DNA from 2 places in the Paenibacillus sp. FSL W8-0439 genome. Region 2 is predicted to be linked to the other one. Evidence: predicted binding sites of a transcription regulator. Region 2 holds the regulator's gene; the other holds the start of a gene.
The links. Region 2 encodes LexA, which represses DNA repair genes until DNA is damaged. Its sites were predicted from a motif close to CGAACATATGTTCG; they were not measured.

Region 1: the regulator LexA is predicted to act here: its motif matches at 6,447-6,460, upstream of recA (recombinase RecA).

Annotation. Positions count from the first base shown of each region.
Region 1 covers NZ_JBBPAK010000001.1:2,194,366-2,206,871, reverse strand. The annotation lists gene MKX36_RS09780 (dipeptidase) at 3-1,070, opposite strand; gene MKX36_RS09775 (stage V sporulation protein S) at 1,189-1,449, opposite strand; gene MKX36_RS09770 (TIGR00282 family metallophosphoesterase) at 1,579-2,373, opposite strand; gene rny (ribonuclease Y) at 2,450-3,994, opposite strand; gene MKX36_RS09760 (regulatory protein RecX) at 4,356-5,105, opposite strand; gene recA (recombinase RecA) at 5,316-6,377, opposite strand; gene MKX36_RS09750 (competence/damage-inducible protein A) at 6,603-7,871, opposite strand; gene pgsA (CDP-diacylglycerol--glycerol-3-phosphate 3-phosphatidyltransferase) at 7,967-8,554, opposite strand; gene MKX36_RS09740 (YajQ family cyclic di-GMP-binding protein) at 8,763-9,254, opposite strand; gene MKX36_RS09735 (hypothetical protein) at 9,400-9,564, opposite strand; gene MKX36_RS09730 (helix-turn-helix domain-containing protein) at 9,649-10,743, opposite strand; gene MKX36_RS09725 (DUF3388 domain-containing protein) at 10,774-11,547, opposite strand; gene MKX36_RS09720 (DUF3243 domain-containing protein) at 11,777-12,031, opposite strand; gene ymfI (elongation factor P 5-aminopentanone reductase) at 12,134-12,506, opposite strand, start outside.
Region 2 covers NZ_JBBPAK010000001.1:3,199,770-3,212,275, forward strand. The annotation lists gene MKX36_RS13600 (hypothetical protein) at 1-401, opposite strand, end outside; gene MKX36_RS13605 (DUF896 domain-containing protein) at 519-725, opposite strand; gene MKX36_RS13610 (LysM peptidoglycan-binding domain-containing protein) at 834-1,202, opposite strand; gene lexA (transcriptional repressor LexA) at 1,392-2,018, shown strand; gene MKX36_RS13620 (hypothetical protein) at 2,440-2,604, shown strand; gene MKX36_RS13625 (hypothetical protein) at 2,646-2,786, shown strand; gene MKX36_RS13630 (hypothetical protein) at 2,973-3,473, opposite strand; gene MKX36_RS13635 (hypothetical protein) at 3,930-4,412, opposite strand; gene MKX36_RS13640 (MarR family winged helix-turn-helix transcriptional regulator) at 4,574-5,047, opposite strand; gene MKX36_RS13645 (SDR family NAD(P)-dependent oxidoreductase) at 5,203-6,081, shown strand; gene MKX36_RS13650 (hypothetical protein) at 6,472-6,852, opposite strand; gene MKX36_RS13655 (transcriptional regulator) at 7,133-8,545, opposite strand; gene MKX36_RS13660 (sporulation protein YjcZ) at 8,862-8,963, opposite strand; gene MKX36_RS13665 (glycosyltransferase family 2 protein) at 9,156-10,037, opposite strand; gene MKX36_RS13670 (FAD-binding protein) at 10,453-11,919, shown strand; gene MKX36_RS13675 (hypothetical protein) at 12,113-12,220, opposite strand.

The sequences.
Region 1 (12,506 bases), 1.0 Mb from region 2:
ATTTAGGACAACATTTTAGATGGCAGATTTGTTCTTAAATAGTCTAGTGCATGTTCTCCAAGCCATCCCTTGACCAGCTCCTCAGAGTAATGTTTCAGCAGTAGTTCTGCAAAAGCCGGATATTTCCCCGCGTGCTCCAGTCCTCTCACATGGGCCTCGATACCGTCAAAATCAGAGCCGAACATCAAATGTCTTTCACCACCCAATGAACAAATGTGCTCAATGTGCGGTAACAGATCCTCAGCGTGTACTGTACCCTGCTCTTTCAGAAACATCGTGACAAAGGTCAACCCAATTCGTCCGTTGCGGGCGATCAGCGCCCGAATCTGTTCGTCCCGCAAGTTACGGGGATGAGCACATCTCGCAAAGGCGTTCGAATGCGAAGCGATGGGCGGTAAGGCCGCCTCCTCCATCACTTCCCAAAAGCCTTGTAAGGACAAGTGTGATACATCTAGCAGCAGTCCCAGACTATTACAGCGATTGACCAAATCATGTCCCTTGCGGGTTAGACCGCCACCTCTAAGCTCCATAATGCCGTCAGCCGCCCAATTTGCATAATTCCACGTCAGCCCAATCAACCGTATTCCCAATGCATAGCACACATCCGCATAAAACGGGTTTCCTTCCAGCGCATCTACCCCTTCAAGTGAGAGTAAAGCCCAAGGTGACTCTGTATGATTCGTTCCATTACCATCCCAATTCCTTATTTTTCCAGCTTGCTTCTCTACGTCTGTCTGGTGTACTTGCTCCATTTGACGTGCAGCGGACATATTTTTAAGTGCTACCAATTCCTCTCTCCAAAGCAAAGGTTTTAACCCGCCTGAGGTAGAAGTCACATGCTGCCTGAACAGTTCAATTTGACGAACCACATGCTCAAATTTTGGCGTACCCAATACCTGTGAAATATATATAGCGAACGTTTGCAACTTTACGTTGCCTTCTAACAAACGCTCTTTTGTGACATCAAGCGATGAATGACTGAAATCTACCTGCGAATCGAGTTGCATTTTACATAACACGTCGCAGTGAAGATCAACGACTGGCCAATTCGCTTCAAACTTATCATTCATGCACTATACCCCCATTGGATTAAAGCCCACAAATTTATTTTGAAAACCATAGTAATTAAACCACAAAGCAAAAAAGCCCGTTTACAAAACGTAAACAGGCTCAGGCAACTTCCATTTATTATCTTGGCTCTACGATCAATTTGATCGCAGTCCGATCTTCTCCATCAATAACAATGTCTGTAAAAGCAGGAATACAAATCAAATCCACTCCGCTTGGTGCGACAAATCCCCGGGCAATGGCTACCGCTTTAATGGCTTGGTTTAGTGCACCCGCTCCAATCGCCTGTAATTCTGCATTTCCGCGTTCACGCAGTACTCCTGCGAGTGCGCCTGCAACTGAATTGGGATTGGATTTTGCTGATACTTTTAATACATCCATAGTAAGTACCTCCCCTGGGAATGATGATGGTTTGATTCCACTATTAGATGTTATTCGAGGGTCAGCAAAAAATTCCTGCTTTTTGGTGACAGTTTTCCTTATTCTTTCCTTAAGTAGCTCACAACAAAGTTAATCCATCCGCCATTCGTCTTCTTTAAGCCTGATTTTCTGAATTTTACGGGCTTTCCCATCGTCATCATTGAGCTCTACGCTGATGGCATGAAAGTGCCATTTGCCCATGTCCACTTGAAAGCGTACCGGAAGCTGGGTCTGAAATTTCTGTAATACAGCCTCTTTCTGCATACCAAGCACGCCCTCATAAGGACCTACCATTCCCGCATCTGTCTGATACGCAGTTCCTTGTGGCAAAATCGTATCGTCATTACTTTGTACGTGTGTATGTGTTCCTACCACGATTGATGCACGTCCATCCAGATGCCAGCCCATGGCAATTTTTTCGGAAGTGGCTTCAGCGTGAAAATCTACTAGAATATGTTTATGTTTTTTGCGCAGCTCGTCTACAATTTCATCTGCTGCCCGAAATGGACAGTCAATAGCTGGCAAAAAGGTTCTACCTTGCAGGTTAACAATGGCTAGTTCCTTACCTCCACCTTTTACAACAGTGTAACCCCGACCTGGTGTCCCTGGCGGAAAGTTAGCCGGACGGATGATCCGCGGCTCATCATCTATAAAATCAAATATCTCCTTATTGTCCCATGTATGATTGCCCATCGTAATCCCATGAACGCCCCAATCAAAAAACTCTCTAGCGATGGCTTGAGTAATTCCTCTTCCCGAAGCTGCATTTTCTCCGTTCACAATAATAACATGAGGGTTGTATTTTGATTTTAGCGAAGGGAGATTCTCCCTCAGTGCCTTTCTGCCTACACTGCCGACGATGTCTCCAATAAATAATACGTTGATAGAAAACCCTCCCTAGTCTGCCTTACATAATGAAAAGTGGCCCTACAAGCAGCGGCCACTTTTCATTGAAATGCTTTTATTTTGCGTATTCTACCGCACGGGTCTCGCGAATAACGGTAACCTTAATATGCCCTGGATAATCCAGTTCATTCTCAATCGTTTTCGTAATATCGCGGGCCAATCGGAATGCTTCCGCATCATCAATTTTCTCTGGCTGTACCATGACACGAACTTCGCGTCCGGCTTGAATTGCGTATGATTTCTCAACGCCTTCAAAAGATTCGGAGATGCGTTCGAGCTTCTCTAGACGACGGATGTACGTCTCTAGCGTTTCACGCCGCGCTCCCGGTCTTGCTGCTGACAGAGCATCTGCCGCTCCAACCAGCATGGCGATCACTGAAGTCGCTTCGCAGTCGCCGTGATGTGAAGCAATGCTGTTGATAACGACCGGGTGTTCCTTGTACTTCTTCGCCAGTTCCACGCCAATTTCAACGTGTGATCCTTCCACTTCGTGATCCAGCGCCTTCCCGATGTCATGCAGCAAGCCTGCCCGTCTTGCCAGTACAACGTCCTCGCCCAGTTCCCCGGCCATTAGACCTGTCAAGTATGCAACTTCCATCGAGTGCTTCAATACGTTCTGTCCGTAACTCGTACGGAACTTGAGACGTCCCAAGATCTTGATCAAATCCGGATGCAAGCTATGCACACCCACTTCAAAGGTGGCCTGTTCACCATACTCACGGATTCGTTCGTCCACCTCTTTACGGGATTTTTCCACCATCTCTTCAATACGAGCCGGATGTATCCGTCCGTCCGCTACGAGCTTCTCAAGAGCAGTACGCGCAATCTCTCTACGAATCGGATCAAATCCGGACAATATAACAGCTTCCGGCGTATCATCAATAATGAGGTCGATTCCAGTAAGGGTTTCAAGTGCACGAATGTTACGGCCTTCGCGTCCGATAATCCGGCCTTTCATTTCTTCGTTCGGCAATGTCACAACAGAAACCGTCGTTTCTGCTACATGATCTGCCGCACAGCGTTGGATGGCCAGTGTGATGATTTCACGGGACTTTTTGTCCGCTTCTTCTTTGGCCTGCTGTTCAATTTCCTTAATCATCTGAGCTGTTTCATGACGAACTTCCTGCTCTACGTTGGTCAGAATAATACTTCTTGCATCCTCCATCGTAAGATTAGAAATACGCTCCAACTCAGTTACCTGGCTCTTGTAAATCAAATCAATTTGCTGCTGGGTTTCATCGATTCGTTTCTCTTTGTTGGCCACTTGTTCTTCTTTGCGTTCCAGCGATTCCAATTTTTTATCCAGCGATTCTTCTTTTTGCAGCAATCTTCGTTCCTGTCGTTGAATTTCATTGCGACGTTCACGAGTTTCTTTTTCAGCTTCGGCACGGATGCGATGAATTTCATCTTTCGCTTCCAATACCGTTTCCTTCTTCAGCGCTTCTGCCTCTTTTTTCGCGTTCTCCACGATTTGCGCGGCAGCTTCTTCCGCACTGGAGATCTTAGCTTCTGCAATAGATTTGCGAATAAAATAACCAATCCCGAACCCAAAGAATAACGCGGCTACAGCAACGAGAACGAACCAGATCGCAGTCATCATACTGTTCACCTCCCCGTTGGTTCCTCCAAGGCATTCCTTGGGACTTTTTGAAATTGTCACATTTACTTTGATCGTCAAACTAAGATAACGACTCAAGGTCGCTTCATTTCATATGCACATGCTTTCACACGTACAATTCCGCCTGGCATAGCGGCATCACTTGTTATTTGGCGATGAGAACTTTACCGTGGATTCCGCTTTTTTGGAAGGAAAAAGGGCACTCCACAAATATCGTTTCATATATATTTTATTATTTGACAAATGGCATTGTCAAGGGAATGCAAACATTAGTAGACTACCGTGCAGCTGTCCATATCATAATCAGCTCATCTAGCCAGAAGTTCAGCTACCGTTTTGCAACTTATTCCTCCCAATGCAGTAATTCCTCGTCATCGAAAGCTCCGTCTTGCTCAGCCGCACTGAGATGATTGACCACGCGGCGTGTCATATCCCCCGAATATCCGCGTCTCATAAGAAACGGAAATGTTTTCCTTTTTTTATCCATTATATCACCACGTACCTGATTCCATTTCTTACGTCCAATCGACAATGCACTCTCCCACTCCTCATTGTCAGTGATCTCACCTAATGCTTCCCCGATAGAGGCTTTAGAGATGCCCTTCTGACGAAGTTCTTGTCTGATCCACATCTTACCCTTACGTTGGCTTGTTATACGCTGTCTTGCCCACTGACGGGCGTATAAATCATCATCTACAAGCTTCTCCCGTTGCAATCGCACCAATATCTCATCAATAACAGTCTGATCCACTTCCTTTTGCGCTAAACGCTGGGCAATTTCCTGACGTGTACGAGGCTTTTGCCCCAAATAGCGCAGCGCATGTACATAAGCCTGTTGTTTTTCATCTGCCAGAACGATATCTTCTAGTTCTTTTTTGACGAATGACGTTCCTTTGAACATGTTGTACTTGATCATTACATCTTCCAATACAGACAGTGAATATGGACCAAAATGAATGATGTATCTTCCACGGTTGCGTCTCTGCCCCTGCTCCACTCTAGTAATCATCAATTCCTCATGATCTGGAAAAAGAGAAATCCCTTGCTGTTTATCTTCTTCCGAAGTGTATTCATCTTTATCGTCCAACTGCACTATGTTTCCCTCACTTTGAAATTCACGAAAGCAGCCTATGATCACCTGCTACGCAAAAGTTAGATTCTGCTGACAAAGCAGACTGTATTTGATGCAAAAATGCCCTGCACAACTGTGCAGGGCATCAGAATTATGCTATTCAAACGGACTGTACCATAATCCCTAGGCTACAGTTCACATGACAGATCAAAAGCGAAGTCTCAGGCAAGCTTATTCAAGCTCCAGCAATTCCTGTTCTTCCTTGGCCTCCTGCGCTAACTCTTCTTCTGTCGGTGGAGCAATTGTTGTAATCAAATTACTGGCCACCCGGATTTTTTGCTCGATCGTACTAGCAATGTTCGGATTTTCCTTCAAAAATTGCTTTGCATTCTCACGTCCCTGACCAAGGCGCTCGCCTTCGTAGGAATACCAAGCTCCGCTCTTGTCGACAATGTCATGCTCCGTACCGATGTCAATCAAGCTTCCTTCTTTGGAAATACCCTCACCGTACATAATATCCACTTCGGCCTGACGGAAAGGAGGCGCAACTTTGTTCTTCACCACTTTAATACGTGTGCGGTTACCCACGATGTCGTTACCCATTTTCAAGCTTTCGATACGACGAACATCCAAACGTACCGTAGAGTAAAACTTCAAAGCACGTCCACCTGGTGTAGTTTCAGGGTTACCGAACATAACACCTACTTTTTCACGGAGCTGGTTGATAAAGATAGCAATGGTTTTCGATTTATTAATGGCTCCAGACAGCTTACGTAATGCCTGTGACATCAAACGCGCTTGAAGACCGACATGGGAATCTCCCATTTCGCCTTCAATCTCTGCCTTCGGTACAAGTGCCGCTACAGAGTCTATGACGATAATATCCACTGCCCCACTACGCACAAGAGCTTCGGCAATCTCCAATGCCTGCTCACCTGTATCTGGTTGCGATAGTAACAACTCATCAATATTGACACCCAGCTTGCTCGCATACGACGGATCAAGCGCATGCTCGGCATCGATAAAGGCGGCTTGTCCGCCTGTTTTTTGCACCTCTGCGATAGCATGAAGAGCTACTGTCGTTTTACCGGATGATTCCGGTCCATATACTTCAATAATCCGGCCTCTTGGAAAGCCGCCCGTTCCTAACGCAATATCCAAAGCAATCGAACCACTGGGGATTGTTTCCACTTGCATGTGAGTAGACTCACCCAACTTCATAATGGAACCTTTACCAAATTGCTTTTCTATTTGACGGAGCGCCATATCCAGCGCAGCACGACGATCTGACAATAAACTCACATCCTTCATTGTTTGTACTTTAATAATACCTTGTTTTGACACGCTTGCCAAGCATTTTTTCGAACATACATTCGTTTTTTTATTTCCCACAACTCTCTTCTATAATTAAACCTTTCTCATAAAACGAAAAAAGAACCGCTGGCAAAAAGCTTTGCAACGGTTCTTCCGATAAGAAGATTATATCATGAATATCTATCTAAAACAACTCATCGATAATTAAGAGAGTTTCTCGTTCTCTACCAATCGACGCCACAATCTGTACAAGATAGCTTTGACGGATCGCAAACGGATGGTCTCACGGTTACCGCTTAAATTTAGCTCATATACCTCCGTTTCCTTGTCACGCTGAGCAATACCAATATACACCAGACCGACTGGCTTTCGCTCGGAATATCCGGGCCCAGCTACACCAGTAACGGAAAGTCCGAAATCACTGTCCATAATCATTCTTGCCTGCTCTGCAAGCACAAGGGCTACTTCCTTACTCACTGCGCCTGGCGCATGATCGCCTTCCAAATAATCATAGGGCACATTGAGCAATTTCATCTTCATTTCATTGGAATAACACACGATTCCACCTTGAAACATAACAGCACTGCCAGGTATAGAAGTGATGTGTTCCATCAGCATACCGCCTGTACAGCTTTCCGCCGCACTCACAGTGAGTCCGCGTTTGGCCATTAAATCTACAATCACCTTCTCCAGCGTAACATCTTCACTTGCATACATATATTCGGAAAGACGTTGCTGAATTTGTACTTCCGTAGCCGTTAGCTTAATTAAAGCTTCACTCTCACTGGCCGCCTTGGTGGATATACGGATCGTAACTTCCCCTTCCTTGGCATAAGGAGCAATCGTGGGGTCCGTCTGGGATTGGATCAGATCTAGCAAGCGAGTTTCAAGAGCTGACTCACCGATCCCTGCAAATTTTAGCATTTTCGAATAAATTGGCATCTCCTCACCGCTCAATGCCTGCTGAAGCAACCATGGTTTAGCATGATTTGCAAACATAGGTTTAAGCTCCTTAGGCGGTCCGGGCAAAACCACATAAAATTTACCGTCCTGTGCAATCGCATCCCCTATAGCTAAACCTGTCTCATTTTCAAGCGGAGTGGCTCCTTCAATAGAAAGCGCCTGCCGGCGGTTATTCTCGGTCATTTCGACCCCGCGGTTCCGGAAAAACTGATCAAGCTTGTCCATGGCAAGACGATCTATCTGCAATTTCCGCCCCAATACAGCCGCTATCGCATCTTTTGTCAAATCGTCCTGAGTTGGTCCCAGCCCACCAGAAAACAAAATAATATCCGCACGCTTCTGAGCAAGTCGTACCGCTTCCTGAAGTCGATCCATGTTATCGCCAACTACAGTCTGAAAATATACATCAATGCCGATTGTAGCTAGCTCTTGTGATAAATATTGGGCATTTGTATTTACTATTTGTCCAAGTAATAACTCTGTTCCTACTGCAATAATTTCAGCTTTCATCAATTCGTCCTCCTATGATGCGTATATTGTGGGAATTATGTAAAGAAACAGCAATAAGTTAAGTCCCTATTGCTGTTTCCATAAGATTTATCCTGTTACACTTTAGAGGAGCTCAGCAAATGGATATTCTTCACAAAGTAATCAATACCCGAATAAATGGTGATTAACACAGCTGCCCATATCGCTATTAAATCAAACGGAATACCCAGAAAAACAAACGGGAAATTATTAATGAGCAGTGCTACAATAGCAACGATCTGGATGATCGTCTTTAATTTCCCCCAATTGCTTGCAGCAACCACAGAGCCATCCAATAAAGCGATCTGTCTTAGACCCGTAACCGCAAACTCACGACTGACAATCACAACAACAACCCATGAATCAATTTTTCCCATTTCTACCAAAGAAACCAAAATAGCAGTTACCAACAGCTTATCAGCAAGGGGGTCCAACAGCTTGCCCAAATTGGTGACCATATTATTTTTACGAGCCAAATATCCGTCAAGGCCGTCTGTGCTGGCTGCTACAAGGAAAATAATAGCCGCAATCAGCTGATTATACGGCAGCTTGAAAGCACCGATCTCAATCGGTGGCGGATAAAAATCAAAATCCACCAGCAAAGCCAGCATCATCACCGGGATAAGGCAAATCCGCGTTATTGTAATTCTGTTGGGTAAATTCACAACACACTCTCCCCTGATTATCGTACTTGATTACAAATGGCAGCTTTCAGATTGAAATCAATCCTATGTAAAATCGCTTTCGACGAGCGTTATACACCTTAATGTCTGCATTTTCGTTACAAGTATAATATGGCGCAAAACGCATGTCAAAATAACCTGCTGCACATCAAGCAACGTTTGTCCTACAAAATCTATGAGAGAAAACGGCTTATTTCATGTTTGTAAATTGAAGCTCCAACGGCAGATCAGCTTTCCGCAGCAATTGAATAATGGCCTGTAGGTCATCCCTATTTTTTCCAGTTACTCGAATTTGATCACCTTGAATCTGACTTTTCACTTTTAGCTTGGAATCCCGAATAAGGATATTAATTTTTTTGGCGTTATCCTGATCAATTCCCTGCTTAAGAGAAAGACGCTGACGCACTGAACCTAAAGAGGCTGGTTCTAATTTTCCAAATTCCACATTTTTAAGGGATAAACCTCGTTTGACCATTTTAGATTGCAAAATATCAATCACCGCATTAAGCTTGTATTCATCTTCCGATGCAATCGTAAGAGCATCTTTCTCAAGCTTGAGGCTACTTTTGCTCCCCTTGAAATCAAATCTTGTTTCAATTTCACGCTCCGTCTGATGAACCGCATTTGTTAACTCCTGCATATCCATTTTGGAGACGATATCAAATGAATTTTCTGAAGCCATCGTTTCACTTTCCTTTCCACAACAAAGTTCAATATCTAATTATAGGCTAGTCATTTATAAAAATCCAATAATCCGTTCACTAAAAAGGCGTTCTTGCCAGTTCCCCGACAAAAACGCCTTTATTTACAATTACAGTTTAACATTTCTAATAGTGACTTCGTGTTGGATTTCTAAACATATCCAAAATTCCAAGCACAATGTGAGCAAGACCAAAGCCTAATATGCCATAGCCCCATGCATTCGGTGTTAGATAATAGCCCAGTAAACTGACAATAATCCCGAGCCCAGTCACAATCCAGCTGACGGTCATAACGTATACACCTCACTTTGCGGAAAATGAAATGACTGACTTTCCAAGAATTACAGTCATTAGTATTTCCCCGCAACAAGGCGTTTATTCACCATCAGTAGTTGTACTAGAATCTGTCCCACTTTGTGTAGTATCCGTACTACCATTTGTCGTCGTCTCCGTTGAACCCGTCACCCCAGTACTCGCTCCAGTGGAAGAAGCTTCCCCTTGCTGTATCAACACCCGAGTCGTCGATTTATTATCGGTTATCGGTTGGCCGGCGACGGAAATATCCGTGGCAGAAGACCGTCCTGATTTGATATATAAGCCTTCTGGACCGATATCGAAAGACATGGCATCTCCACTTTTAGTCATACCATAGCTCAGCTTTTCTCCACGGGAATTTTGTCCCTTGTACACCTCAAGCCAGCTTTCGCCCGTTGCTTTAATATCTACCTTGACCGTGGCCCCCGTTGCACTGGAGACTTTGAAGATCGTCGTCTTGCCTTGCTTACCATCCTGAGCCACAGTTACTCCCTGAACTGGCGTAGTCGTATCCGGCTGCTGACCAGGATTTGGAGTAGTCGCATCTGTAGTTCCCGTACCACCTGGCTGGGTTTCCCCGTTTTTTCCCGTATCAGGGGTCTGCCCGCCAGCACCATTTGGTGCCGTTGTCTGACCATTATTCGGTGTCGTAGTTGTATTTGGAGTAGACGTGTTTGGTGTCGTGTTTGGTGTTGTGTTAGGTGTTGTACTTGGTGTACTTGGTGTTGTAATCGGCGTTGTATTTTCTGCTGTTTTTGGAGTGGAATGGTTGTTACTCACCCAATAAGCATAAATAACCCCAACAATGAGAACTAGAAAAAGCCACATTAACGCTGTAGGCAACCATTTAAGATTGCCAATCGTCGCGGGACGGCTGGAGCGTTTTTGTGTAACAGGCTCCATGACTGCTTCCGGTTCAGGTTCAGGCACATTGCTTTGGTGCCCTTCCAGAAGCTCATCGGGATTCAACCCAACCGTTTCGGCGTATGTTTTAATAAAAGCTCTGACATAAAAGCTTCCCGGCAGCACTTTGTAATCGCCCGTCTCAATGGCTTCCAGATAACGTTTGCGTATCTTCGTCATTTCCTGAACATCGTCAAGGCTCAATCCTTTTTGCAGCCGGGCCTCCTTTAATTGCTGACCCAGTTCTGACATGTCATCATCTCCTTGTGTAATTACACTTATTTAAAGATCTTCTGTATAACTGGCTGTAAAGGTATCATAAATAATTTCCTCAGCCGGATTATTGCGAAGTTCAATAATGATATTGAAATCGTCAAAGCTGTATCCCGATTCACGCACAAATACATCAGGATGCTCAATCACTTTGGTACTTGGCATGCTCATAATTTCCTGAAGCAGGTGATAATGTCTTTCATTGGATCGAATGGTACTCACAATGCCGTCAATAATAAACACATTGTTGGGATTCATTTCTTCCTCAGAAAGCTGACTGCGTACCGTCTGTCGTAATAACGTCGACGACACAAAAGTCCAACGCTTCATTGCACATACACTACTGGCAATAATGGATTCCGTTTTACCAACACGCGGCATTCCGCGAAGACCGATTACCTGATTGCCATCCCTCTTTAATACTTCACCCAAAAAATCGACCAGCAACCCAAGCTCATCACGTGTAAAACGGAAAGTTTTACGATCATCCGAATCCCGATCGATGTAACGGCCGTGTCTTACTGCCAATATATCGACCAGTCTCGGAGCACGTAAGGCCGTGACTGTAATGTTGCTGGCTTTTTTCAACGTATCTCCGAGAATGCGTATTTTCTCGTCATCGTCTGTTTCGAGAAGCATCCCCCGTCTTTCGCCTTCAACACCGTTAATCGTCAGTATATTAACCCCCAGAATACCAAGCATGGAAGCAATGTCCCCCAGCAGTCCGGGTCGATTTTTATGTATCTTGTATTCCATGTACCACTGTTTTGTCTCTTCCGTCACGTTAGCACCTCATTCACATTCAAACCGTCAACAATGCCAAATCAAAGCCTTATTGTATCATAAGATAGCATCATTCGACAAAACCCAATTATTGAAATTCGATAGGCTACAGTGTGTTGTAAGCCTCAATCACGTTTATGATATATAAATTACAATGGAATTACAAGAACAGCTCTGTAACCATTACAGAAAAGCCCCCCAAAAGGGAGCTTTTCATGTTGGTTCCTACTTATGCGTTGCTCTTAGCTAATTTAACCATTAGCCGGGCGATGGTGTGACGTTCGTCCTCATCGGCAACTCCCCACAGTTCTTTCAGTGCGCGGTTGGAATGGTTAGCTGGATCGACCTTCTCATCCAGAAAATCACCGATTTCGTAAGCAAGCTCCGCAATGGTATCTTGACTGATTCCCAGCTTCTCTGCTTGCTCTACACGCTGACCAAGGAACTTTTTCCAAACATCAAAATTCTGAACAACTGTTGACATACTTAAATCCTCCTTAGATGATTCAGATTTAAAATCAACAGTTGTAATATGCTCTTCACAGACGCTTACTATACTGGTGGATTCCTCCAAGCGCTGTTTTCCTTACGTCACCCATCCTCCGTTAGGACTTATGACCTGGCCATTAATATAACCTGACTCAGGAAGCGCAAGAAAATAAACTAGGGACGATATTTCATCAGGCCGTGCCAATCGTCCAGCAGGAATTTCTTCTTCCAAACTGTTAATTTCGCCTGCATCCAAATGATCCAACATCGACGTGTCTACCGCCCCTGGAGCCACAGCATTCACTGTTACGCCAGAAGGCGCAACCTCTTGAGCCAGTGCTTTAGTGAAAGCGTTAATGCCTCCCTTGGTAGTGGAGTACAATACCTCGCACGAAGCTCCACATATGCCCCACACAGACGAAACATTCACAATACGGCCATAGCGTTGGGAAATCATATGCGGCATAAAA
Region 2 (12,506 bases):
CCCTTCCCTTTTCTTTCAACGGTAACGTAACCCTTTTCAATTTTGATGGCTTTCATGTCCCCTGCCGTCATCGGCCGTTCTCTGCCACCTTTTAACATATAAAGGGTATCTTTTCCCACTTTTAAATAAGGACGGCGAATGAAGAAGATAACAGCCAGCATCAAGTACAAGCCAAATACCAGCCAATCCATTCCCCGCATGCCGGTCTTAGTCAAAAAGTAACTCATAAGCATGTACAATACAGCAAGACCAGCCAGCATGATTGGCACAGTAATATTACGGCCACGGAAAATGTCCATTGCTGAACCTGCGCCGTTAATGGTTTGAATGCCTTGTTTCTTGCGCGTTTTATTTAAATGCGCTGTGTTTTTACGTACTTTTCTTTCAAATGATCGGGCCATCTCTCAATTCCCTTCCCAATAAATATTACATTAAAACAATTGCCTTAAAGCTGATCTATATAGATACCAAGAAAGATACCTAATAACAAAAGGCAAATGATGCAGGCTTTAGCAACATTAATGCTTCAGCCCGCCATTTCCCTTCGACGTATCATCGTCCACAAATTCAATGGTTTCAAGTTGCTGCCGAAAATTACGGCGAATGTTGCCTAAATAAATTTCCCGAAGGTTGGCGCGCTCCGTGGTTTCCTCTTCCGTCAATCCTTCGGCTTTTGCTTTGCGCGCTAATTCATTAATGCGCTGTACCAAACTGTCTATATCCAAATTGTGTCCCCTCCATAAAAGCAAAGATATAATACACTTTGACATGTAGAAAAGAGCTTGTCAAGGCTCCCTCATTGCGCTCCTTGACAAGCTCTATAGTCTTATAGATCAGAAGGGTGGGAGCTTAAGTACCTGACCTGCCTGCACTCCCCGATCCTCCAAACCGTTAATACGTACAATTCCTTCAATATATACCCGTGTATCCATTCGTTCCGGTTTATGATTCACGGCAATCTTCCATAACGTATCTCCAGGTTGTACAGTCAGCTTAATCACTTCTTCATTGGAAACTGGAGGTGCTGCGAAAACCGTAAGTACACCTGCCCCTGCAACCCAAACGATAATTACTAGAATAAGAAGCTTAAGTAAAAGAGTATTGGTAAGAGCCTGTAACAAACGTACCTTACCCTCTTTTCGGGTCTCCTGTAAATTCTCTAAATTCATCGGAAAAATACTTTGATAAGTGCTATATTTCATAATTGGCCGCGTCCTCCAAACGTTTGTTCTTATGTTTTTCACAATATAACACGAACGTTTGTTTTGTTCAATAGAAAAGAGAACAAAAGTTCGTGAATATTTTTAGGGATTATTTAGAACTTATGTTTGTACGAACGGAGGTTCTATGCTATAATTTTCCCAAACGTTACTAAATGGGGTTGATACGGTATGTCTAAGATTTCGAGCCGCCAGCAGGCCATTCTTGAATTTATCCGCAATGAAGTGCGTCTAAAGGGATACCCCCCTTCTGTGCGCGAAATAGGCGAGGCAGTCGGATTGGCCTCCAGTTCTACGGTTCACGGTCATTTGGATCGTTTGGAGAAAAAAGGACTCATTCGCCGCGATCCTACGAAACCACGGGCTATTGAATTACTCGGTCAAGACGAATCGGATAACAGCAACTTGATTAATTACTCCATTAGTCGTGTTCCCGTCGTCGGCAAAGTAACCGCTGGTCTTCCTATTACGGCGACAGAAAATATTGAAGATTACTTTCCTCTTCCCCAACACTTTGTTGGTGAGGATAAAATATTCATGTTATCTGTTGTAGGCGAAAGCATGATTGAAGCTGGTATTGCTAACGGAGACTATGTAATCGTGCGTCAGCAGCAGACCGCTGATAACGGAGACATTGTAGTAGCTATGACAGATGAAGACGAGGCTACAGTTAAAACCTTTTACAAAGAAAAAGATCATATCCGGCTTCAACCTGAAAATCCAGCCTTTGAGCCACTTCGACTGACACACGTCAGCATATTGGGCAAGGTTGTTGGACTCTTCCGGGACTTCCACTGATTTATCGTGCTTTCTTCCCCGTTATACTACCACGAATATAAAACCGGCCGCCTAGGCGAGCCGGTTTTATATTGTTATTATGTTTACTATGTATGTGTCTCCAACTATTCTTTCCTTTTCAGCAACCTATATTTGTCTCTACTATTATATCCGTCCCATATCCGAGATAGTTCCACTCTGATCTCGAACTGTTTACTTTTATTAGCTAAACAAATGGAAATTTGACACATATGAACCTACGGTGGCCTTCCTCTATAACGTAAAGTTGGGAAGGCGAACGCAGGCTAGCATGAGCTTTTTTTGTTAAACATTTAGGAACATAGGTACTAGCTTCTTTTTGTCTTTAGTAGATTTATGCTGATACATTACTAGCACAATTGACATATGTATATAGCAGACCTAAAGCAAAGGAGTTATGCAGATGATCAGAAATAGAGTTAAAACGTATAAGCATCGCATCGGGAAAAACAGATATCTGGTCGTTAAAGTCTTTCAAGCCGCAGCTGCTAAAACAGGAAGCGGAAATGCACTCGCAACTAACGCATTAAATATCAAAATTTCCAAGCGTAAGCATAAACATCATTAAGATTTAACCGTACCTTCATTTCTTTGAAGGGAGGTGATATTATGAGCAGAAGACACAGCAACCGTGAATTGAGAAGAAGAAGATTAAACATCCGTTCCAACCAAAGAGCCAATGCGCGTGCAAGAGGTAACGCACTGGCTGTTAATCTGTTTAGCGTGAATGATGGACAACGCAGACGTTAATAATTATTTTCAAGCAAAAAGCAGGAAGAATTCTTCCTGCTTTTTTTGTGTTAAATAATACACCAAACTACCAATCCCGCCAGTTATAGCTTCCTCAAACTTGTATCCGATTTTCATAACTTAAACATTTCTAGCTGTAAAACCATTCATTAGCTTAACATTGCTGCAATGGATTTGCTCTATTATTTAATTTAATACTTTTTTATAAGGTCCCACTTGCCCGCTTTTCTTTATAAATTTTATAAACAAGGCTCGAACAACAGGACCCATAACCAATAATTGTAATGGATAGGCCACAACAAAGTTCTTTATAAAAATTTCTAAATAGGCTTCAAATAATGAATGATCGCCAATACCCTGACTTAGAATTGAAGTTAATAAACCGTAGGAAGACATAGAACAGGCCATTCCGAACACCATACATGTTGAAATCGTGATAATTAAAAATATTTTTTTGGATTTATCAAAAGGTAGACTTAAAGCAACTTTTTTTGCTACAGGACCCACGATATATAAATCTAAAATGAGCGCTATAATAAATCCAATTAGAAATTCAACAGCAATGGTAATCAAGCTAATTTTTCCAATCAATCCGTTAATCAAAAGATTATAGAAGGTCATAATAACGACCATTCCAAAACACATAATAACCCCAAAGTAAAAGCTTTCCTTTTTAGTTGTTGGCATTTAATTCAACCTTTCATTTTTGGATGTGATTATTTTAGCTGCAACCAAATTTTCATGTAAGTGAACTTTTTATGAACATATCGTAACAAACAAGAACAAGTAAGGAATATTCTTCACAACTAATGAACTATGTACAAAATAATTACACATTTATAACATTAAATACAAATAATAGAAAATACCTCTATTACTTTGTATGGCTCCAATGAAGATTATGCTACCGCTACACTCGATGGAAGTTTTGAAGGCCCTACCCGTTGGCTTAGTGATGGCGGTTCTCCAGATTTCGAAACACTTTTCCCTTCTTAAGAACACTACTTTCAACAATTGCTCCAAAAGGCTCTGTCAATATTTGATGAAGTCTTAATTTATATTGAAAAATCCCCACTACCTTAGCTGGTCGGCGGGGATTTCGCTTATTTACAGTATTTACTTATACTGCACATTAGGAATTTTCTAATATTTGATTATAGCTGATCCTGCTTTAACCCACTCTTTGGATTCTAGTTGAATCCATCCATATACAGGTGAGTCAGAATTGATTTTTTGTTTTATCAGTGAAAGGTTTTCATAGTTGCTGGAACTGTAAAGCGACCCTGTCTTTGGCGCAACTTTTACTGTCAGAATATTTTTTATATTTGGTTCTTCATCAGTACTAGTCCAGACTAATCGATTGTAATAATTAGTGTTAAACGGGTTTTCTAAACCACTAATCGAAAATTTCACTCTTTTCCCGACAATAGATACATCTGTATATGCTGTGTCATCTTTAAAAATTACTAATTGAGATGAAACTAATTCCTGATTTAAAGAGTTTGTATAGGTGTCATGGGTGACGCTTGCTACATCTGCCGAGGCTGATAGCGGGGACAAAACTGAAAATAAGAGAGCAATTGTGGAGAAACATAAAGTAGTTTTCCTTCCTAATTTCATACTCATTATTTTCATCCTTTCCTTCCTATTTATCTTCATCCATAAACATACGGCTTATTGATTGTCAAAGTAAGGGGAGCTTTGTCTGACATAAAAAATACACATTCGGGTAGATTTCATTATCCACTTCTACTCTATATCCAAACTCCTTACATGCGGGTCACTTCTTAAGGTTGTGTTCCGTGGCGATGGAGTCCATTAAATTGCCTAAGCATTTGGTTAAAATTATGAAGCTCAGCATCTTCCCAGTCCGAAATTCGTTCATAGAAAACGGACTCTTTCTCCTTAAGCGCATCAATTAATTTTTGCTGTCCATGCTCAGTAAGAGATAATACAATTCCTCGTCCATCACTTCGGGAGGCCTCTCTGTTCAAATACCCCAAAGACTCAAGCTGTTTGACAAGACGACTCACTGAACTTCGATCCATCGCAGTTGATTCCGCTAAAGTGGCGGCATTTGTTGGGCCATAAGAATACAGCCAACGAACAATATGGAAGGCGGCAGGTTGTAAGGAGGAGTCAAATTTCGCAGCAGCTCTGACATTCAGGGCGTGTGAAGCGCTGATAAGTGCGTTAAGCTGCTCGCCCAACTCAATCTCCAATTTCTCCCTTGGTTCATTTTTAACTTCATTATATTTCATCTTCAATCACCTTTCTCTCGTTAAAAAAACCACAAGTCGAATTTGATTGACATATATCAACCAAATTATTATAGTGGACATATGTCAACCAAATGTACTAACTCACCGAATTGGCTATTCCAATAAAATTGTAACACATGAAGGAGAAATGACGAATGTCTAAAAATACTACCGTTGTCATAACAGGTGCCACCAGTGGTCTTGGACAACTAGTCGCAGTTGAATTGGGAAAACGCGGCTGCTTTGACCTTGTTTTGACTGCCAGGAGTAGGGAACGTGCTGAAGCTACAAGAAAACAGATTGAGCTGGTTAGCCCATCAGCGAAGGTTGACTTTTTTTATGGAGATTTATCGGTACTGAAGGATGTTAAACGAATCGGGGATGAGATAGCCGCCGCATACTCTAATATTGATGTGCTGTTAAACAATGCGGGTATCCATGCTTTTGAGCAACGCGTCACTCCCGAGGGGTTTCCTGAAATGGTTGCCATAAATTATTTATCGCCGTGGCTGTTAACATATACACTAAAACCGTGCCTGCAGAACGTAGGCAAGGCCAGAGTTGTCAATGTTGCCTCCGAAGCTTCACGCCGTCATGGAGTTTTGAAGCTCCCCGAGGATTTAACGGATACAACTGCCTTTACCGCTCGTGGCTCATCGCCCATCTATGGAAAGACCAAATTATTGAATATTATGTTCACTGCTGAACTGGCAAGACGATGGTCGGATACGGGAATCAGCGTAAATGCACTAAATCCAGGATTCAATGTTACCGGATTGGGACGAGAACTTTGGTTTGCCCCTCTATTAGAACGATTGTTGAAAATCCTTCATCTTGGAGATCCGCGAAGAGGAGCAGATATCATCACCCGATTAATTGTAGATCCGGAATATCATAAAAAAACAGGTGGATACTTTAACGTCGGAACTGGGAAATCTATTCAACCAGTCTCACCTGGAGGAGATTCCAAGATGCAACAAAAACTGTGGAAGGTCACAGAGGATTTGCTGGAACAGAAGGGATTCCTTCCATAAGAAATGATTGATGAAGGGATAAGACGGCAATGAATGAAGCATTAATCATCAATAACGCAAACCCCGCACTACATACAAGCATATCTTTTGCTAAATCAATGAACGGAATGAGTCACCAAAAAGCAGCAGCGAACCCATTCAGCTTTGTGATTTCGTTCTTTATAACGTTGATAGCCCACGCGTTATCAGTCACACTGATAAGTTCGTAAATTGGTCCACATAAAAATAAGCCTCCGATTAATCTGAGGCTCAGTGTTCCATACAGTACCTATTTACACTCCAGGCGGCGTAACACGATCTTTTGGGTCACGGCCCCAGCTTCACTATGATTACGGTATGCCTTGTGTCACTCTTGTCGCTTCATACATATATTAATTTCTCTATAGTAATCTATTGTTTGTCGTCTATTCTCCCGTATGCTTCTGCAGTTTCATCACCAGTAATAACTACGTAAAAATAACCTCCACTAGGTACGTCGACATAATCAGTAAATGTTCTCCCGCTCATAAAAGTATCAAAACTATATGTACCGATTGGGCCATACCTAGATGTGCCGTCAACAGAATACATAAACATTATTGTAGCTTTACCTAGACCAGTATAACCACCACGCAATCTAACTTTTCCACCATTTGTATGAATACTGTCACTTTGGGCGTAGGTTTCGTTTTTCCATTTAGTTGTGGTTACGTAGCTGGAAGCTGAAACGCTTGTAGCAAACATTAGAAAAGCAGCAATCATGACTAGCAACATCGGTTTGAACTTCTTCATTGAGTATCCCCTCTCAGAATATTGGTATGATTAATCATTAAAAAACCTCATTTCATAGGAAGATATAATTTGTCATAACTTTGTGTCATCAAAATATTTATATGTATGCTTGAAAACTGATCACTTCAGTGACTCACTCGGCGCGTAGTGTAACAATTCCTTTAACTAAAAAACTCTGCTAACCATAAGGCTAGCAGAGTTTTGTGCTTAAGCACCTCCAATTTGTACAAGGATCTGAATATGTTGCGTCAGGACGGGACCAGTTATAAAAAATAAAAAGCTACTCGCAACGATTAACAGTGCCATTTTTTTCAACATTGTCTAACCACACCTTTTCTAATAGTTTAAAATACTCTTCTCTGGTCTCTGGAGACGCATATGCTTGGAAATGTGCAAAGAGACCTGTGCAGTTTATGAAATATGTTTCATTGTTTAGTATATGTGCTTTTACCATTGCACATAATAATTGTTTAAAACCATCACTGTACTTCTTCCTATTTAAATTATAATAGGCCATTTCATAACAAAACAATGCAATATAGTCAGGTACCACTTGTTGGGTGTACATATCAGTAGATGTCGGGAGTTGAGTAGAGGCATCAATGTCTATTTTAAATTTTGTAAGTACACCATCTATATCCAAATTGTATCGGTTAGCTACTATAATAATGTTCAACAACTTTGAGAGCTTCTCACTTTCATTGGCGGTTGTTCCTATATAATCAACAAAGTCTAGAAGCACACTAGTGTTTCCGGACATAAGTTTATTAACATAAGTATTACCTTCTGCCCAATGCTGAAACAAGCTAATCCAGTATTGGGTATCTTCGTCAGTCTCTTTGACCCAATCCAAATCTGTGTAAGCGTATGTATATTGTAAAGCTTGTTGATAGTCGCCTCGGGCTTCACAGACACTTGCACACAATAAATCGGCATAGGTAATGTACACAAACATGGGGCGAGTTAGCTTCTTAGTAGACTCAGTGCGTTCTCGGCTGCTCTGTTGATGTTTCAAAGTGTATTGGATTTCCGCTTTAGCTCTCATTTTTCTCGCTATTTCATCAACCTTATCCCATTTACGCAAAGACCTATACACATTAGCTAAGTCCTTTAATGCATCAAGTTGTTCTATTTCGTCTAGGCGCTCGACATAAGGCTCAAAAAGTATGGCTGCCCTAAGATTGCGGCTTTGATCGTCATCAATCTGAATCGTGAAAATCCGATATTGACAGATGGCCAAACGTTCAGAATGTTGATATTTCTCCACTTCTGCTACACTCTCATAGAGCAATAGTGCAGCATCATGTCGTTCCTGCGCTAATAATTCTTCTGCAATGTCAAATAGTTTGGGTGAGTAGAGTAGATTGTCCATGATAGCTCCCACCACTCGACGGATCGCATCCAGCTTGTCCAACTCTGCACAGCGATACAAAAATGGTTCGATTCTCCTCATATTGGGGGGAATGTCGATGATATAGTTTTCTACATATAAGTCGTAAAAATAGCCTTCTGGTAAACCCATAGCCTCTGTAATTCTATCAATTTGGTTAACAGACATAGAACTATTGCCTGTTACAATGCCACTAACTATTCCCCTATTAATGCCCGCAATATGCCCGAATTGCGTTAGGTTCAGACCCTCTTGTTTTAGGTATCTATCTAGTTCCGCCCGAATCGTAGGTGTATGCTTCATGTCATATCCACCCTTCACATAAAAATTCCAAAATTTTTATATTACTGTAATCTATTTTTCTCTAAAATTGACCACATGTCAATATATTATGCGAATAATGTAAGATTTCAATGTATAGTCCATGCTGTTCACTGACAGCAGAACCCAATAAGCGCAACAACCTATATGGCAGGGGTCCCCTAAGTACGCTGTAAAAACTTAGTTAACCAAAAGGAAGAGAATACTATGGCTACTGCCAAATAACCTATGCGCTATTGGGTTCAACGTTTACCATCTTAAAAAGTGAGGTGTGTTGCCTAACAATTTTTTCATAAAATTAAATCCAAAATGCTTTAGTAATTATAACCAAGAGGATATAAAGCACCAAAATTGCCGCTGTAGAAGTCCACATATTGTAGCCGCCTCCACATGCACCCATGGTTTTAACCTCCTTTGATTGTTGTACTTCTAATATATGTATAGATACGTTTTGTGACAGGGCATACAGACAAACAAAACGAAGGCTCAACCAGCTAAACCGGCAGAGCCTAATCACCTTTTTGCAAAAAATTCAAAATCTTGTGCTATTAGAGTATCTTCTTTCCAACCGGATCACTTGCTTATCTCTCTGTTAATAAGGAATATGGGATATGCACCGTGAAAACGCCATGTTTAATAGTTCCTGGTTATAAACTAAATACTTACTGTTTTGGTCCAGCACCCAGTTGGCAAAACCTAAAGCTCTGGTGTAACTATCATAATCGTAGGGATTAATTTTAAACTCAAGAATATCCAGCATAATCTGGTTCTCTTCATCTGATAGTTCCAAGCCTAACTTACTAAACTGTCTTTGACGAATTCTCCGAGCAGTAGCATCTTGTATAGCTCTATGCTGATTGGACACTTGTCCATTATGTTGACGATAATACAATACGTTTATGGGGATGTTCGCCATTTGTACTTGGAAAGCTAGTCGGTTCCACAACTCGTAATCTTCGGCATGGGGATAATTACTATCATATTGAATGCCAAGCCGACGGATCATGCTATTGCGCATGATTATAGCAGGATGGCAGATACAACAATGAAATAACAACCATGTTTTTATTTCGTCATGACTGGCCGGATTTACCTTTATTGATCCCCCACTAGATGAAGTAAAAGCAGCACCGCATACATCAATCAATGGATTTTGATCCATAAATGCGATTTGTACAGCTAGTCGATCTGGCGTAGAAATATCATCGCTATCCATACGAACGATATATTCACCATTGGCCTTTTTTAATCCTTCGTTTAAAGAAGCGATCAACCCTCGATTGGTATTATGGAAGATTTTTATCACTCTAGGGTCTGATATTTGTGAAATAAGAAAGGTAGATCCATCTGTCGAACCATCATCAATAACAATTAATTCAAAATCCGTATAAGTTTGAGCTAAAATACTGTGTATTGCCTCCAAGACAAAAGCTGCATTATTGTAAACTGGCAGTATGACCGAAGCTCGTGGCACAATATCCCCTCCATTTCATATTTTTCAAATGGAATCAGTATTAAAATCACAAAGCAGCTTCCCTATTTTTTTGATAATGGTTCCCTCTATATTCTCATGTTCTAAGATATGTTCTGAAATATATTTCGAAGCGGCTTCCCGGTAATATAATATGCTCTTTTGAAAATTTAGAAGCTTCCAGTCCTAGAAGCTAGTGCCATCAAAGATTGATTGGTTTGAATATCCCTGCTTCAAAGTCGGGCTAATTACTTCTTAGACGAAGTTGACAATATAAGTAATAAATTTGTACAATTAGGAAAAATATTTCACTTAGATTCCATTCTTCATCGGTAACAAACATATATATCTAAGTGGAAAACGGACTGTGAGATTCAGCCTAAGATAATATCTGCATCTTAAAAAGGGAGATAGAATGATGGAACGAAATGTAACATCCGTAGAACACTACACTCCAATTTTGATTGTTGGTACGGGTATCTCGGGGCTTGCTGTTGCTTATTATTTGTCAAAAAACAATATCAAGTACACGATTACAACAAAAAAGAATGCGCCCAAACAGAGCAACTCCTTTCTTGCAGCCGCAAATACACGTGTTCCATCAGAGAATGATATTAATAATATTATTAATCTTACGATTGATAAATGTGGAGCAGATCGATCGGTTATTGAAACGCTATATAGAAACTCCAACATAGTTATAAATTTTTTCGAGGAATTAGGAATCTCTTATGAGAAAACATCCTTTGGTATCATGCCTGAATGTTTGATTAAATCACAGGGAGGAAAGAAATTAATTAATTGTTTGTTACAACATATTGAACAACCGCTGTGTAATAAAATTTTGATTCATTTGGAAAAGTATAATGATGGAATTATCGCATTATTTTACGACATCCAATTAGATCAATTTATCAGGATATATACTAATTATTTGGTATTAGCTACGGGAGGATATGCGGGGCAATTTAACTACAATGATAATTCACCGGGTTCGACTGGAGAAACGCTTATCTTAGCTAAAAAAATGGGTGCAAGATTAAAGGGAATGTCTACAGTAATGTCTCATCCTTGGTCAATATACAATGGAAGACAAATTTTATTGGGCGGAGTTGTATCTTTAAGTCAAGGGAAAATAGTAGATGAGGAAGGAATTCAACTATTAAAAGATGAGTATATTTGTGATGCCATTGCTCGAGATGATTACCATGAAATGATTGACGAGATTTTACATTTTGAACTCGATTGCATCAAGCAAAAAAAGGATATGTACTTGGATATGAGCCATGCTGATGAAAATATATTGAATGAAAGATTTAAAAAATATGGGTTTAGCACTAATGTGGTTAAAAATAAAAGAATCAAAATTACACCAACAATGCACTATTCTTCAGGAGGAATCGAAATCAATGCTAATGCTGAAGTTATAAACTTGAATCGTGTTTTTGCTACTGGAGAAGCTCAATTCAATGGTGATCTTGGGATGGGAAGAATCCCTGGGCAAGCATTCGCATCGGGTATCGTCTTTGGTAAATTAATAGCTGACAAAATAGCTAATGAAGGTGCCTTCAATACTCAATACCCATTTTCATTTAAAGCCCCACCTGAAACTATGCAGTTGTACTCCATAGAAGATAATGACTTTCCAATTGAAGAGTTTCAGAAAGAGTTGTCCACTCTAATGGTAGATCTGCTCGCTCCCAATTCATCTATAGCTTCTTTAGCACTCCATAAAAGAAAAATAAAAGAAAGTCAGAACATCATATTAAGTAAAGCAAGAGGATCAGGAAAACGATATGAGGATATTTTAACGCTATTTTTTGGATATTTTGTTGCATTAGAAATTATAGAAGACCTTGAATTAAAGGTATTCGTTAAAAGTTAATAAACCTAGCAATGAGACACTTTCCCTTCTGCAAAGCCAATAAGCGCAAAACTATTATGGTAGGCATCCAGCAAACACCCATCAAAAGAAAGGCGAATACTGTGCCCATTGCCAAATAGTTTATGCGCTTATTGGGATCAATCTTTTACAATCCATGAGTGAAGTGAAATTACCCAGCAGTTCTTTTCACAAATTAAACCCAAAGTGATTTAGTGATGATAACTAAGAGAATAAAGAGCACTAGAATTGCCGCTGTAGAAGTCCATACACCGCCGCCGCCATTACCTTCATATGCACCCATGCCTTTTAACCTCCTTTATCTGTCGTCACTTTAATATATGTAAAAATACATTCTGTGATAGGGCATGCTGGTAAATAAAAAAACACCACACTAGCAGGACCAGTTAGGAGCTAGGGAAGAAAAGCATTGCTAGTTCACAGAAACATTTTTTCTTCTATTTTAAATATATCCACTCTTATTCCCGTTTTCATTGATATTGGACGCACCTCTCCGTTAGAGCAGGCACCATTGAAAATAGGTGCTTTATCCGGCTCCGTCGCTGCCTACTATAGTTCCAATCCCCATA